DNA from 3 places in the Spirillospora sp. NPDC000708 genome. Region 3 is predicted to be linked to each of the others. Evidence: riboswitches for the same ligand, from Rfam matches in the RefSeq annotation. Region 3 holds a riboswitch; each other region holds the start of a gene.

Region 1 (3,889 bases), on a different contig from region 3:
GGGTCTCGATGAAATGCAGAACCTGCGGCGACGGCCCGACCGGCGGCGCCGCGCCGGACGGCGGACCGTCCGGCAGTCCAGGTCAGACGGAACGAGGGGAGCTCGGCCGGTGAGTCGGGTGGCGATCAAGCGCGCACTGATCAGCGTGTACGACAAGACCGGGCTGGAGGAGCTCGCCCGGGGCCTGCACGAGGCCGGGGTGGAGATCGTCTCCACCGGGTCCACGGCGGGCCGGATCTCCGCCGCCGGGGTGCCGGTGATGAAGGTGGAGAAGCTCACCGGGTTCCCCGAGTGCCTGGACGGCCGGGTCAAGACCCTGCACCCGAAGGTGCACGCCGGGCTGCTCGCCGACCGGCGCAAGGACGACCACCTCCAGCAGCTCGACGACCTGCACGTCGAGCCGTTCGACCTGGCCGTGGTGAACCTGTACCCGTTCGCCGCGACCGTCGCGTCCGGCGCCGGGCCCGACGAGTGCGTCGAGCAGATCGACATCGGCGGCCCGACGATGGTCCGCGCCGCCGCGAAGAACCACGCGTCCGTCGCCGTCGTCGTCGACCCGTCCGCGTACGGGGACGTCCTCGACGCGGTGAAGGAGGGCGGCTTCACGCTGGAGCAGCGGCGCCGCCTCGCCGCCCTCGCCTACAAGCACACCGCGTCCTACGACGTCGCCGTGGCGTCCTGGTTCGCGAGCGAGTACGCGCCCGACGAGCAGGCCGCCGAGACGCGGTGGCCGGACTTCATCGGCGCCACCTGGGAGCGGTCGAACGCCCTGCGGTACGGCGAGAACCCGCACCAGCGCGCCGCCCTCTACCGGGTGCCGGGCGAGACGGGCCTCGCGGGCGCCGAGCAGATCTACGGCAAGGAGATGTCCTACAACAACTACGTGGACACCGACGCCGCCCGCCGCGCCGCCTACGACTTCACCGACCCCTGCGTCGCGATCATCAAGCACGCCAACCCGTGCGGCATCGCGGTCGGCGCCGACATCGCCGAGGCGCACCGGCTGGCCCTCGAATGCGACCCCGCGTCCGCCTACGGCGGCGTGATCGCCGCGAACCGCCCGGTCACCGCCGCGATGGCGGAGCAGATCACCGGGAGCTTCGCCGAGGTCGTCGTCGCCCCGTCCTTCGAGGACGAGGCCGTGACCGTGCTGACGAACCGGTTCAAGAACACCCGGCTGCTGATCTGCCCGGACGCCCCCGGCGGCGCCACCGAGTCGCGGCGGATCGACGGCGGCCTGCTCGTGCAGACCGTCGACCGGGTCGACGCGCCCGGCGACGACCCGTCCGGTTGGGAGCTCGCGTGCGGCGACGCCGTCGACGAGGACACCCTCCGCGACCTGGCGTTCGCGTGGCGGGCCGTCCGCGCCGTCAAGTCCAACGCGATCCTGCTGGCGTCCGGCGGCGCCACCGTCGGCGTCGGCATGGGGCAGGTCAACCGGGTCGACTCCGCCCGCCTCGCGGTCGCCCGCGCGGGCGAGGAGCGGGCGCGCGGCTCGGTCGCCGCGTCGGACGCGTTCTTCCCGTTCCCGGACGGCCTGGAGGTGCTGGTCGAGGCCGGTGTCAAGGCCGTCGTCCAGCCGGGCGGCTCGATCCGCGACGAGCTGGCGATCGAGACCGCGAAGAAGGCCGGGATCACGATGTACTTCACCGGGACGCGGCACTTCTTCCACTGATCCCACTGAGGCCGTCGGCGGCCGGGGCTTGAGGACGGCCGGTGCGGGACGCACGATCCCCGCACCGGCCGTCCTTTCCACTTCTGCGCGGGAGGTAGCCTCTGGCTGGCCGCGCCCCCTGAACGTTCCCGACCCCCGGCGCGATCGCCCGCCTAGGGAGGCGCGCATGGACTCGCTGACGACCTTTCTGGTCGCCCACGTCGGCCAGGCCGACGCGCTGCTGATGGAGTCCCGGCAGGCCGTCGGGCTCGTCGCCGCGGTGCTCGCGGCGATGCTCGCGGGGCAGCTCGGCTGGCACGGCACCGACCGGATCCTCGCCCGCCGCGAACGCGCCGACGACTAGCGCGGCCCCCGGCGCGCCATCGGCGTGCGCGCTCAGCGCAGCTTGGCGCGCAGCGCCTTCGACGCCTCCGGCCAGTCATCGTCGGTCATCGCGTAGACGGCGGTGTCGCGGATCGACCCGTCCGCGCGGACCCGGTGCTTGCGGTGGATCCCCTCGAACGACGCGCCGAGACGCTCGATTGCCGCACGCGACCGCTCGTTGCGGACGTGCGTGTGCCAGCCGACCCGGATCGCCCCCAGGTCGTCGAAGGCCCGCTGGAGCAGCAGCAGCTTCGACTCGGTGTTGAACCCCGTCCGCTGCCAGCGCGCCCCCAGCCAGGTGTGCCCGATGCACAGCCCCCGGTCGTGCGGCGCGATCTCGTAATACGACGTGCTCCCCGCGACCTCCCCGGTCGCCACGTCGACCTGCGCGAACGGCAGCCGCAGCCCGCGCTCGCACCCCGCCAGCGCCTTCTCTATCCAGGCGCGCACGGCGTCCACGGTCTCCGGCTGGCGCTCGTTCTTCCACGTCCAGATCGACGGCTCCTTCGACGCCTCGAACAGCCCGTCCACATGGTCGAGGGAAAGAGGCTCAAGACGCACGTAACGCCCGGTCAGGACCGGGCGGTCAAACCACTCGTCGCTCATGGCGTCCACGCTATGAGGGGCCGCTGAGCGTCCGGCAGGGCCACTTCACGGCGATTTCCGCGAGCCACTCGCCGCCCCCGGGACGGCTACCATGGGGTTTCGACGCGACTGGCGCGGTCAAGGTGGATCACCACCGGGGAGCGAACGACAGTCCGGACACCGCGCGCCTGGGTGGACGGGACCTCGAGCCGGGCTCGGTCCCTGGCGAGACACCGCGGAGGCATGCATGACCGCACAGATTCTGGACGGCAAGGCCCTGGCCGCCGAGATCCGCTCCGACCTCAAGCGCCGCGTCGAGGCGCTCCGCGACCGCGGCGTGTCCGTCGGCCTCGGCACCGTCCTGGTCGGCGACGACCCGGGCAGCCGCTCCTACGTGAACATGAAGCACCGCGACTGCGCCGAGGTCGGCATCGAGAGCATCCGCCGCGACCTGCCCGAGACCGCGTCCCAGGCCGACGTCGAGCGGGCCGTCGCCGAGCTCAACGCCGACCCCGCCTGCACCGGCTACATCGTCCAGCTCCCCCTTCCCAAGGGCCTGGACGAGCAGCGGGTGCTGGAGCTGATCGACCCCGCGAAGGACGCCGACGGCCTGCACCCGACCAACCTCGGGCGGCTCGTCCTGATGCAGCCCGGCCCGCTGCCCTGCACGCCGAAGGGCATCATCGAGCTGCTCCGCCACTACGACGTCCCGCTCAAGGGCGCAGAGGTCACCGTCGTCGGCCGCGGCATCACCGTCGGCCGGTCCCTCGGCCTGCTGCTGACCCGCCGCAGCGAGAACGCCACCGTCACCCTCTGCCACACCGCCACCCGCGACCTCGCCGCGCACACCCGCGCCGCCGACATCGTCGTGGCCGCCGCCGGCGTGCCCGGCCTGATCACCGCCGGCATGGTCAAGCCCGGCGCCGCCGTCCTCGACGTCGGCGTCTCCCGCGTCGACGGCAAGCTGACCGGCGACGTCGCCGCCGACGTCCGCGACGTCGCCGGCTGGGTCGCCCCGAACCCCGGCGGCGTCGGCCCCATGACCCGCGCGATGCTCCTGCAGAACGTCGTCGAGGCCGCCGAGCAGGCCGCCTGACCGGTCCCGGACATGCGTGAGGGCCGCCACCGACACCCACGGTGGCGGCCCCTCCGCATCACCCGGATACTCCCGGACGGAGCCGCGCCGTCACTTGCGCGGCCCCGCTCGGGCGGGTCTGGCGGTCGCCCTCATTGCGCTGCCATCAAGGGCGACCGCACGCTCGGCCA
Region 2 (3,889 bases), on a different contig from region 3:
CTCCCGCCCCGCGCTGGAGCCCGGCGCACAACGCCGAATATTCTTCGGACAACACCACGTCGCGGCGCATCTTCCGTGCGGGAGTTCGGGACGCGGCGGCGAGTTCGGGAGGGGGACCCCATGGACGCGGTCGACCAGGCGATCCTGCGGCGGTTGCAGCGGGACGGGCGGCAGACCAACAGGGAACTGGCCGAGGCGGTCGGGATCGCGCCGTCCACGGCGCTGGAGCGGACGCGGGCGCTGCGCTCGCGCGGCGTCATCACCGGCTTCCACGCGGCGGTCGACTTCGAGCGGCTCGGCCGCGGCGTCCAGGCGCTGATCTCGATCCGGATCCGGCCGCAGTCGCGCGAGGCGATCGAGTCGGCGCGCGACAGCATGGCCGCGATGCCCGAGGCCGTGGGCGTGTTCGTCGTGACGGGCAACGAGGACCTGTTCGTCCACGTGGCGGTGCCCAGCACCACCTACCTGCGGGACTTCGTGCTCGACCGGCTGGCCCGCCGCAAGGAGTTCGTGGACGTCCGCACCCTCGTGGTGTACGACTACGTCCAGCCGAAGGAGCAGGGCGAACTTCCGGCGGCCGACGGCCGGACGGGGCGAACGCCGTACGCCTGAGAGCGCGTTGACCGTCCCGAAATCGAAGAACCGGCGGGGCATGGCCTCGCATCCGAACATATGGCGGCAATGCGCGCCGACAGCCGCATGCCTGCCTAGCTTCGGAGGCATGGACCGACGAAACAACCCTTCCGCAGCGCTGCTGGTCCTGGCCGCCGGAGTCCTGTGGGGGACGGTCGGCCCGGCGCAGGTGCTGGCCGGCTCCGCCGCGAACCCGGTCGCGGTCGGCGGCGCCCGGATCCTCTCCGGCGGGGTGATCCTCGCCGCCCTGGTGCTCGTGGCCGATCCGCGGGCGTTCCGGACGCTGTCGCGGCGCACCTGGCCGCCGGTGGCCGCCGCGTCCGCCGCCACCGGGATCTTCCAGGCGTCGTTCTTCAGCGCGGTCGGCCGGACGGGCGCCGCGGTCGCGACCGCCGTGGTGTTCGGGCTCGCGCCCGTCTCGACGGGCCTGTGCGAGCGGCTGGTCCTCCGGACGCGGCTCAGCGGGCGCTGGTGGGCGGGGACGGCCTGCGCGATCGGCGGCGTCGCGCTGCTGATGGCGCCCGGCCCCGACGCCCGCGTCGACCTGCTCGGCGTCGGGCTCAGCCTGGTCGCCGGGACGTGCTTCGGCGTCTATACGGTGTCGGCGAAGGTCCTGACCGGCCGGAGCGGGCCGGGCGGCGGCGCCACCGGGATGGCGGCGGCGGTGTCGGTGACGCTGCTGGCCGGCGGGTCGGTGCTGCTGCCCTGGACGCTCGCGGACCTGCCCGCGCTCGCGGCGCCGCGGTCGGCGGCCCTGGTGGCGTGGCTCGGCGTCGCCGCGACCGTCGCCGCGTACATGTTCTTCGTCACGGGCCTGAACCGGGTGAGCGCCGCGACGGCCGGGACGCTGAGCCTCGCCGAGCCGCTGGTGGCCGCCGTCCTGGCCGTGGCGGTCCTGGGGGAGCGGATGTCGGGGCGGGTCGCGGCCGGGGCCGTGCTGCTGCTCGGCGGGCTGGCCGTGGTGTCGATCCCCGCGCGGACCCGCCGGACCCGCCGGACGCAGCGGGGGCCGGAGGCGGCTCGCTATGATGTGGCGAACGCGACTGGCGCAGTCAAGGTGGAGACGACCACCGGGGAGCGAAACTAGTCCGCACACCGCGCGCCTGGGTGTACGGGTCCCCTGGCCGGGGCGCCCGCAGCGCGTTCCGGCGCGAGCAGCGCGGAGGTAGTCGTGCACGAGCCCGCCGTCCCCCATCTGCAGGCCGCGGATCCCGAGATCGCCGGGCTGGTCGAGGCGGAGGCCCGCCGCCAGTTCGAGAAGATCCGGCTGATCGCCTCGGAGAACTACGTGTCGCCGGCGGTGCTGGAGGCCACCGGCTCCGTCCTGACCAACAAGTACTCCGAGGGGTACGCGGGCAAGCGGTACTACGAGGGCCAGCAGAACGTCGACCCGATCGAGCTGGCCGCCATCGCCCGGGCCGAGGAGCTGTTCGGCGTCGAGCACGCCAACGTCCAGCCGTACTCCGGCTCGCCCGCGAACCTCGCCGTCTACATGGCGTTCCTCGACCCCGGCGACCCGGTGATGGGCCTGTCGCTGCCGATGGGCGGCCACCTGACGCACGGCTGGTCGGTGTCGGCGACGGGCAGGTGGTTCACGCCCGTCCGGTACGAGGTCCGCGCCGACACCGGCCGCGTCGACATGGACGAGGTCCGCGACCTCGCGCTGAAGGAGCGGCCGAAGCTGATCTGGTGCGGCGGGACGGCGGTGCCCCGCACCATCGACTTCCCGGCGTTCGCCGAGATCGCCCGCGAGGTCGGGGCGGTGCTGGCCGCCGACATCGCGCACATCGCGGGCCTGGTCGCCGGCGGCGCGCACCCGTCCCCGGTGGGCCACGCCGACGTGATCACCACGACCACGCACAAGACGCTGCGCGGCCCGCGCGGCGCGATGATCATGTCGACGGCCGAGCACGCGAAGGCGGTGGACAAGGCCGTCTTCCCCGGCCTGCAGGGCGGCCCGCACAACCACACCACCGCCGCGATCGCCGTCGCGCTGAAGGAGGCCGCGACGCCGGACTTCTCCCGGTACGCCCACCAGGTCGTGGCGAACGCGAAGGCGCTCGCGGGGGCGCTGCTGGAGCGCGGCTACGACCTGATCTCCGGCGGCACCGACAACCACCTGATCCTCATCGACCTGACGAACAAGGGCGTCGCGGGCAAGCCCGCCGCGCAGGCCCTCGACCGCGCCGGCATCGAGCTGAACTACAACGCGGTCCCGTTCGACCCGCGCAAGCCGTTCGACCCGTCGGGGCTGCGGCTCGGCACCGGCGCGATCACCACCCGCGGGCTGGACGAGGCGCGGATGCCGCGGATCGCGGCCTGGATCGACGAGGTCGTGCGGGCCGCCGCCCGGGGGGACGAGACGGCCGTCGAGCGGGTCGCGGGCGAGGTCCGCGAGATGCTGGCGGGCTACCCGATGCCGGGGTGGGCGCCCACCCCCTGAGTCAGGACGCGCGCAGGATCGTGATCATGCGCCAGGCCTCGGGATCGGTGAGGGCCACCGCGTCCGCACCGGTCCCGAAGTCGCCGTACCGGGCGGCGACGTCCAGCCCGCCCGCGAGCCGGATCGCCGCGTCGAGCTCGGTCGCGGTCCAGAACCGGTAGGGGACGACGTCCTCGATGACGCGGGTCGCGCCGTCCGCCTCGATCGTCATCGTCACGCGGTCGTCGGCGATCTGGGTGACGGGGTCGAGCAGGTCGGTGGGCTCGCCCCACCGGACGGTGGCGCGCACGCCGTCGCGCTCGACCGTCCAGCCGGTGCTGACGCTCGGGTCGTCCGAGAGCCGGTCGCGCGGGTGCGACATCTCGATCACGTACAGCCCGCCGGGCGCCAGGTGCGCGGCGACGCGGCGCAGGTGCGCGACGAACGCGTCCAGCGTCATCAGGTGGGACGTGGAGTCCAGCATGGTCAGCACCAGGTCGAACCGGCGGCCGAGATCGAACGCCGTCATGTCGTCCTGGACGACCTCGACCGCGACCCCGGCGCGCCCGGCCTCGCGCGCCGCGTACGCGCACATCGCCGGGTTCAGGTCCAGCGCGGTCGCGGTCAGGCCGCGGCGGGCCAGCTCGCGGGCGTGCTCGGCGGGCCCGGCGGCCAGCTCCAGCACCGTCCGGACCGGGCCCGCCGCGTCCGGGCGGTGCTCGGCGCACCAGCCGAGGAGCACGCCGGTCTCGGCGCCCACGTCGCGGAACGAGCAGGCCAGCTCGTAGGCCCAGGGGTCGTCATAGATGCCGGTCACCCCGCCATCCTGCCAGC
Region 3 (3,889 bases):
CGGGGCGTCAGCCCGCCAGGGCCCGGAGGCTCTCGCGGAGCGACTGCGTGGTGGCGAGGACGGCGGTGGGCTCGTAGCCGCAGTGGGCCATGCAGTTGTCGCAGCGCGGGTCGCGGCCGCGGCCGTAGGCGTCCCAGTCGGTGGTCTCCAGCAGCTCCTTCCAGGAGGCGGCGTAGCCGTCGGCGAGCAGGTAGCAGGGCTTCTGCCAGCCGAGGAGCGAGTACGACGGCACGCCCCACGGCGTGCACGCGAACTCGCGCCGGCCTTCGAGGAAGTCGAGGTAGAGCGGGGAGTGGTTGAGGCGCCAGCGCCGCCGGCGGCCGCCCGCGAACGCCTGCCGGAACAGGTCGCGGGTCTGCTGGACGCCGAGGAACCGGTCCTGGTCGGGGGCCTTCTCGTAGGCGTAGCCGGGCGCGATCTCCATCCGGTCGACGCCGAGCTCGTCGTTCAGGTAGTCCAGGGTCTCCCGGACGGTCTCGGGGGTGTCGGTGTTGTAGAACGTCGAGTTCGTGTAGACGGCGAACCCGGCGGCCTTGGCGGCCCGGATCGCGTCCACGGCCTCGTCGAAGACGCCGTCCTTGCTGACGGACTCGTCGTGGCGCTCTTTCAGCCCGTCGATGTGCACCATCCAGGCGAAGTCGCGGTGCGGGCGGAAGCGGTGCAGGTGCTTGCGCAGCAGCACCGCGTTGGTGCACAGGACGACGAACTTGCGGCGCCGCAGCAGCTCGACGACGATCCGGTCGATCTGCGGGTGCATGAGCGGCTCGCCGCCCGCGATCGACACCATCGGCGCGCCGCACTCCTCGACGGCGGCCACCGCCTGCTCCACCGGCATCCGCTGCTTGAGCAGCGACGCGGGCTGCTGGATCTTGCCGCAGCCGGCGCACTTGAGGTTGCAGGCGAACAGCGGTTCCAGCTCCATGATCATCGGGAACTTCGCGGTGCCGCGGATCCGCTGCCGCACCAGATGGATCCCGATCTTGACCGCCAGCCGCATGGGCAGTCCCATGTGCGCCTCCCTGAGCCGCGGGTGTCGTCCGTGCGCCGGACCGTCCCGGCATCCGGACGATGCTCCATACAGCGAGTATGAAACATGGTAGCTGTACGTCAATATAGGTTCGCGGGTATGACGCCGTCCCGACGCGCCGAGCACGCCGCCGACACCCGCGCCGCCCTGCTGGCCGCCGCCCGCGCGCTGTTCGCCGAGCGCGGCTACGCCGCCACCGGCACCGAGGACGTCGTCGCCGCCGCCCGCGTCACCCGCGGCGCGCTCTACCACCACTTCCGCGACAAGGCCGCGCTGTTCGGCGCCGTGGTCGAGCAGGTCGGCGCGGAGCTGGCCGAGCGGCTGATCCGCCAGCAGCTCGACCGGCCCGCGGCGGGCGGCCCGCTGGCCCGGATCCGGGACGGCCTCGCCGCGTTCCTCGACACCTGCGTCGACAGCGACTTCCAGCGCCTCGTGCTCGTCGAGGGCCCCATCGTGCTCGGCGCCGACGCCTGGAACGACCTCGCGGAACGGCACGGCCTGCGGCTGCTCACCGAGTGGCTGGAGCGCGCGATGGACGCCGGCGAGCTCGACCGGCAGCCGCCGGGCGTGCTGGCCCGGCTGATCGTCGCGATGATCATCGAGGCGAGCCTCGTCATCGCGCGCGCCGCCGACCAGGCCGCCGCGCGCGCCGAGGTCGGCGCCGTCCTCGACCGCACCCTCCGCGGCCTCCGGCCGGCCTGAGCGCACCTCCGGCCGGGCTGACCACCGGGCGCCGCCTGCGGTTACAGTGTGGGCGGGCCGTGACTGGCGCCTAGGGTGGAGCACCACCGGGGAGCGGCCCGCCACCGCCGCCGTGCGCCTGGGCGATCCATGACGACGCCCGGGAGCGGTCGCCGATGCGGACACTTCTGATCGACAACTACGACTCGTTCACGTTCAACCTGTACCAGCTGCTGGGCGAGGTGAACGGGCGGCCGCCGACGGTCGTCCGCAACGACGCCGACTGGTCGGGGCTGTCCCCCGCCGACTTCGACAACGTGGTCATCTCCCCCGGGCCGGGACGTCCCGACCGCGACCGCGACATCGGCATCGGCGCCCGGGTGATCGACGAGTGGTCGCTGCCGCTGCTCGGCGTGTGCCTGGGGCACCAGGGCATCTGCCACCGGCTCGGCGGCAAGGTCGAGCACGCGCCGGAACCCGTGCACGGACGGGTCTCCCAGGTCGTCCACACCGGGGAGGGGCTCTTCGCGGGGCTGCCGTCGCCGCTGCCCGTCGTCCGGTACCACTCGCTGGCGGTCACGGCGCTGCCCGACGAGCTGGAGGCCGTCGCATGGTCGGACGACGGCGTCCTGATGGGGGTGCGGCACCGGTCGGCGCCGGTTTGGGGCATCCAGTTCCACCCCGAGTCCATCTGCACCGGTCACGGCCGCGAGCTGCTGGCCAACTTCCGTGACCTCACGCGCGCGCACCACGGCGCGGGGCCCTACCGGCTCCACGTCCACCGGCTGGCGGCGGCGCCCGACCCCGAGGCGGCCTACCGGACGGTGTTCGCCGGACGCTCCGGCGCGTTCTGGCTGGACAGCGGCACGCACGCGGAGGGGACGTCGCGGTTCACGATGATGGGCGACGGCGACGGCCCGCTCGGCGAGCTGGTGACGTACCGGGTCGCGGAGCGGCGCGTCCGGGTGGACGGGCACGGCACCGTGTCGGAGCAGCCGGCCGGCTCGTTCTTCGACTACCTGGAACGGGAGGTGACCCGGCGGGCGCTGCCCGACGACGGCGATCTCCCGTTCGGGTTCCGCCTGGGCTACGTCGGCTACCTGGGGTACGAGCTGAAGGCCGAGACGGGCGGCACCGCCGCGCACGCCTCGCCCACCCCGGACGCCGCGATGGTGTTCGCCGACCGGGCGCTGGTCATCGACCACGCGGAAGGCGAGTCCTACCTGCTGCGCCTCAGCCGCCTGGCCCGCGACCCGGAGGTGGACGCGTGGTTCGCCGCGACCGCCGCGCGCGTCCGCGGCCTGCCGTCCGAGCCGGCTCCGCCGCCGACCGGGCCGCTGACCGGCGACGCGGCGGAACCGCCCGTCGAGCTGCACCACGACCGGGAGGCGTACCTCGGCCTGGTCGCCGAGTGCCTGGACGAGATCCGCGACGGGGAGTCGTACGAGATCTGCCTGTCCAACACCGCGACCGCGCGCACCGCCGTCGACCCCGCCGCCACGTTCGCGCACCTCCGGCGGGTCAGCCCCGTCCCGTACGGCGCGCTGCTCGCCTTCCCCGGCGTCGCGGTGCTCAGCGCCTCGCCGGAGCAGTTCCTCGCGGTGACGTCCGAGGGGCTGGTGCGGTCGAAGCCGATCAAGGGCACCCGGCCCCGCGGCGCCGCCCCCGGGCACGACGACGCCCTCCGCCGCGAGCTGGCGGCCAGCGAGAAGGACCGTGCCGAGAACCTCATGATCGTGGACCTCGTCCGCAACGACCTGAACACCGTCTGCGCCGTCGGCTCCGTGCGCGTCCCGCGGCTGTTCGACGTCGAGTCGTTCGCGCCCGTCCACCACCTGGTGTCCACGGTCGAGGGCAGGCTCCGCGACGGGGTGACGGCGGTCGGGTGCGCGCGCGCCGCGTTCCCGCCGGGGTCGATGACCGGCGCGCCGAAGGTCCGCACGATGGAGATCATCGACCGGCTGGAGGGGCGGGCCCGCGGCGTCTACTCCGGGGCGCTCGGCTGGTTCTCCCTCGGCGGCGCGTGCGAGCTCAGCGTCGTCAACCGGACGATCGTCGTCGCGCCCGGCGGCACCTCCTTCAACGTGGGCGGCGCGATCGTCGCGCTGTCCGACCCGGAGGAGGAGTTCGCCGAGACCCTGGTGAAGGCCCGCGCGATGATCGCCGCCATCGCCGCGTCGG

What was found. Region 3 has a riboswitch for ZMP and ZTP ahead of pabB (aminodeoxychorismate synthase component I). Riboswitches for the same ligand answer to the same signal wherever they lie in the genome.
Region 1: another riboswitch for ZMP and ZTP. It lies ahead of ABT299_RS24570 (bifunctional methylenetetrahydrofolate dehydrogenase/methenyltetrahydrofolate cyclohydrolase); the one in region 3 lies ahead of pabB (aminodeoxychorismate synthase component I).
Region 2: another riboswitch for ZMP and ZTP. It lies ahead of glyA (serine hydroxymethyltransferase); the one in region 3 lies ahead of pabB (aminodeoxychorismate synthase component I).

Annotation. Positions count from the first base shown of each region.
Region 1 is NZ_JBEPCJ010000035.1:71,096-74,984, forward strand. It holds gene purN (phosphoribosylglycinamide formyltransferase) at 1-113, shown strand, start outside; gene purH (bifunctional phosphoribosylaminoimidazolecarboxamide formyltransferase/IMP cyclohydrolase) at 110-1,675, shown strand; gene ABT299_RS24560 (hypothetical protein) at 1,842-2,018, shown strand; gene ABT299_RS24565 (GNAT family N-acetyltransferase) at 2,051-2,644, opposite strand; ZMP/ZTP riboswitch at 2,739-2,824, shown strand; gene ABT299_RS24570 (bifunctional methylenetetrahydrofolate dehydrogenase/methenyltetrahydrofolate cyclohydrolase) at 2,871-3,719, shown strand.
Region 2 is NZ_JBEPCJ010000023.1:49,362-53,250, reverse strand. It holds gene ABT299_RS18635 (Lrp/AsnC family transcriptional regulator) at 121-612, shown strand; partial or broken gene ABT299_RS18630 (DMT family transporter) at 653-1,540, shown strand; ZMP/ZTP riboswitch at 1,663-1,749, shown strand; gene glyA (serine hydroxymethyltransferase) at 1,805-3,076, shown strand; gene ABT299_RS18620 (methyltransferase domain-containing protein) at 3,078-3,872, opposite strand; gene ABT299_RS18615 (GNAT family N-acetyltransferase) at 3,856-3,889, opposite strand, start outside.
Region 3 is NZ_JBEPCJ010000068.1:17,085-20,973, reverse strand. It holds gene hpnH (adenosyl-hopene transferase HpnH) at 8-1,009, opposite strand; gene ABT299_RS36285 (TetR/AcrR family transcriptional regulator) at 1,127-1,729, shown strand; ZMP/ZTP riboswitch at 1,779-1,860, shown strand; gene pabB (aminodeoxychorismate synthase component I) at 1,885-3,889, shown strand, end outside.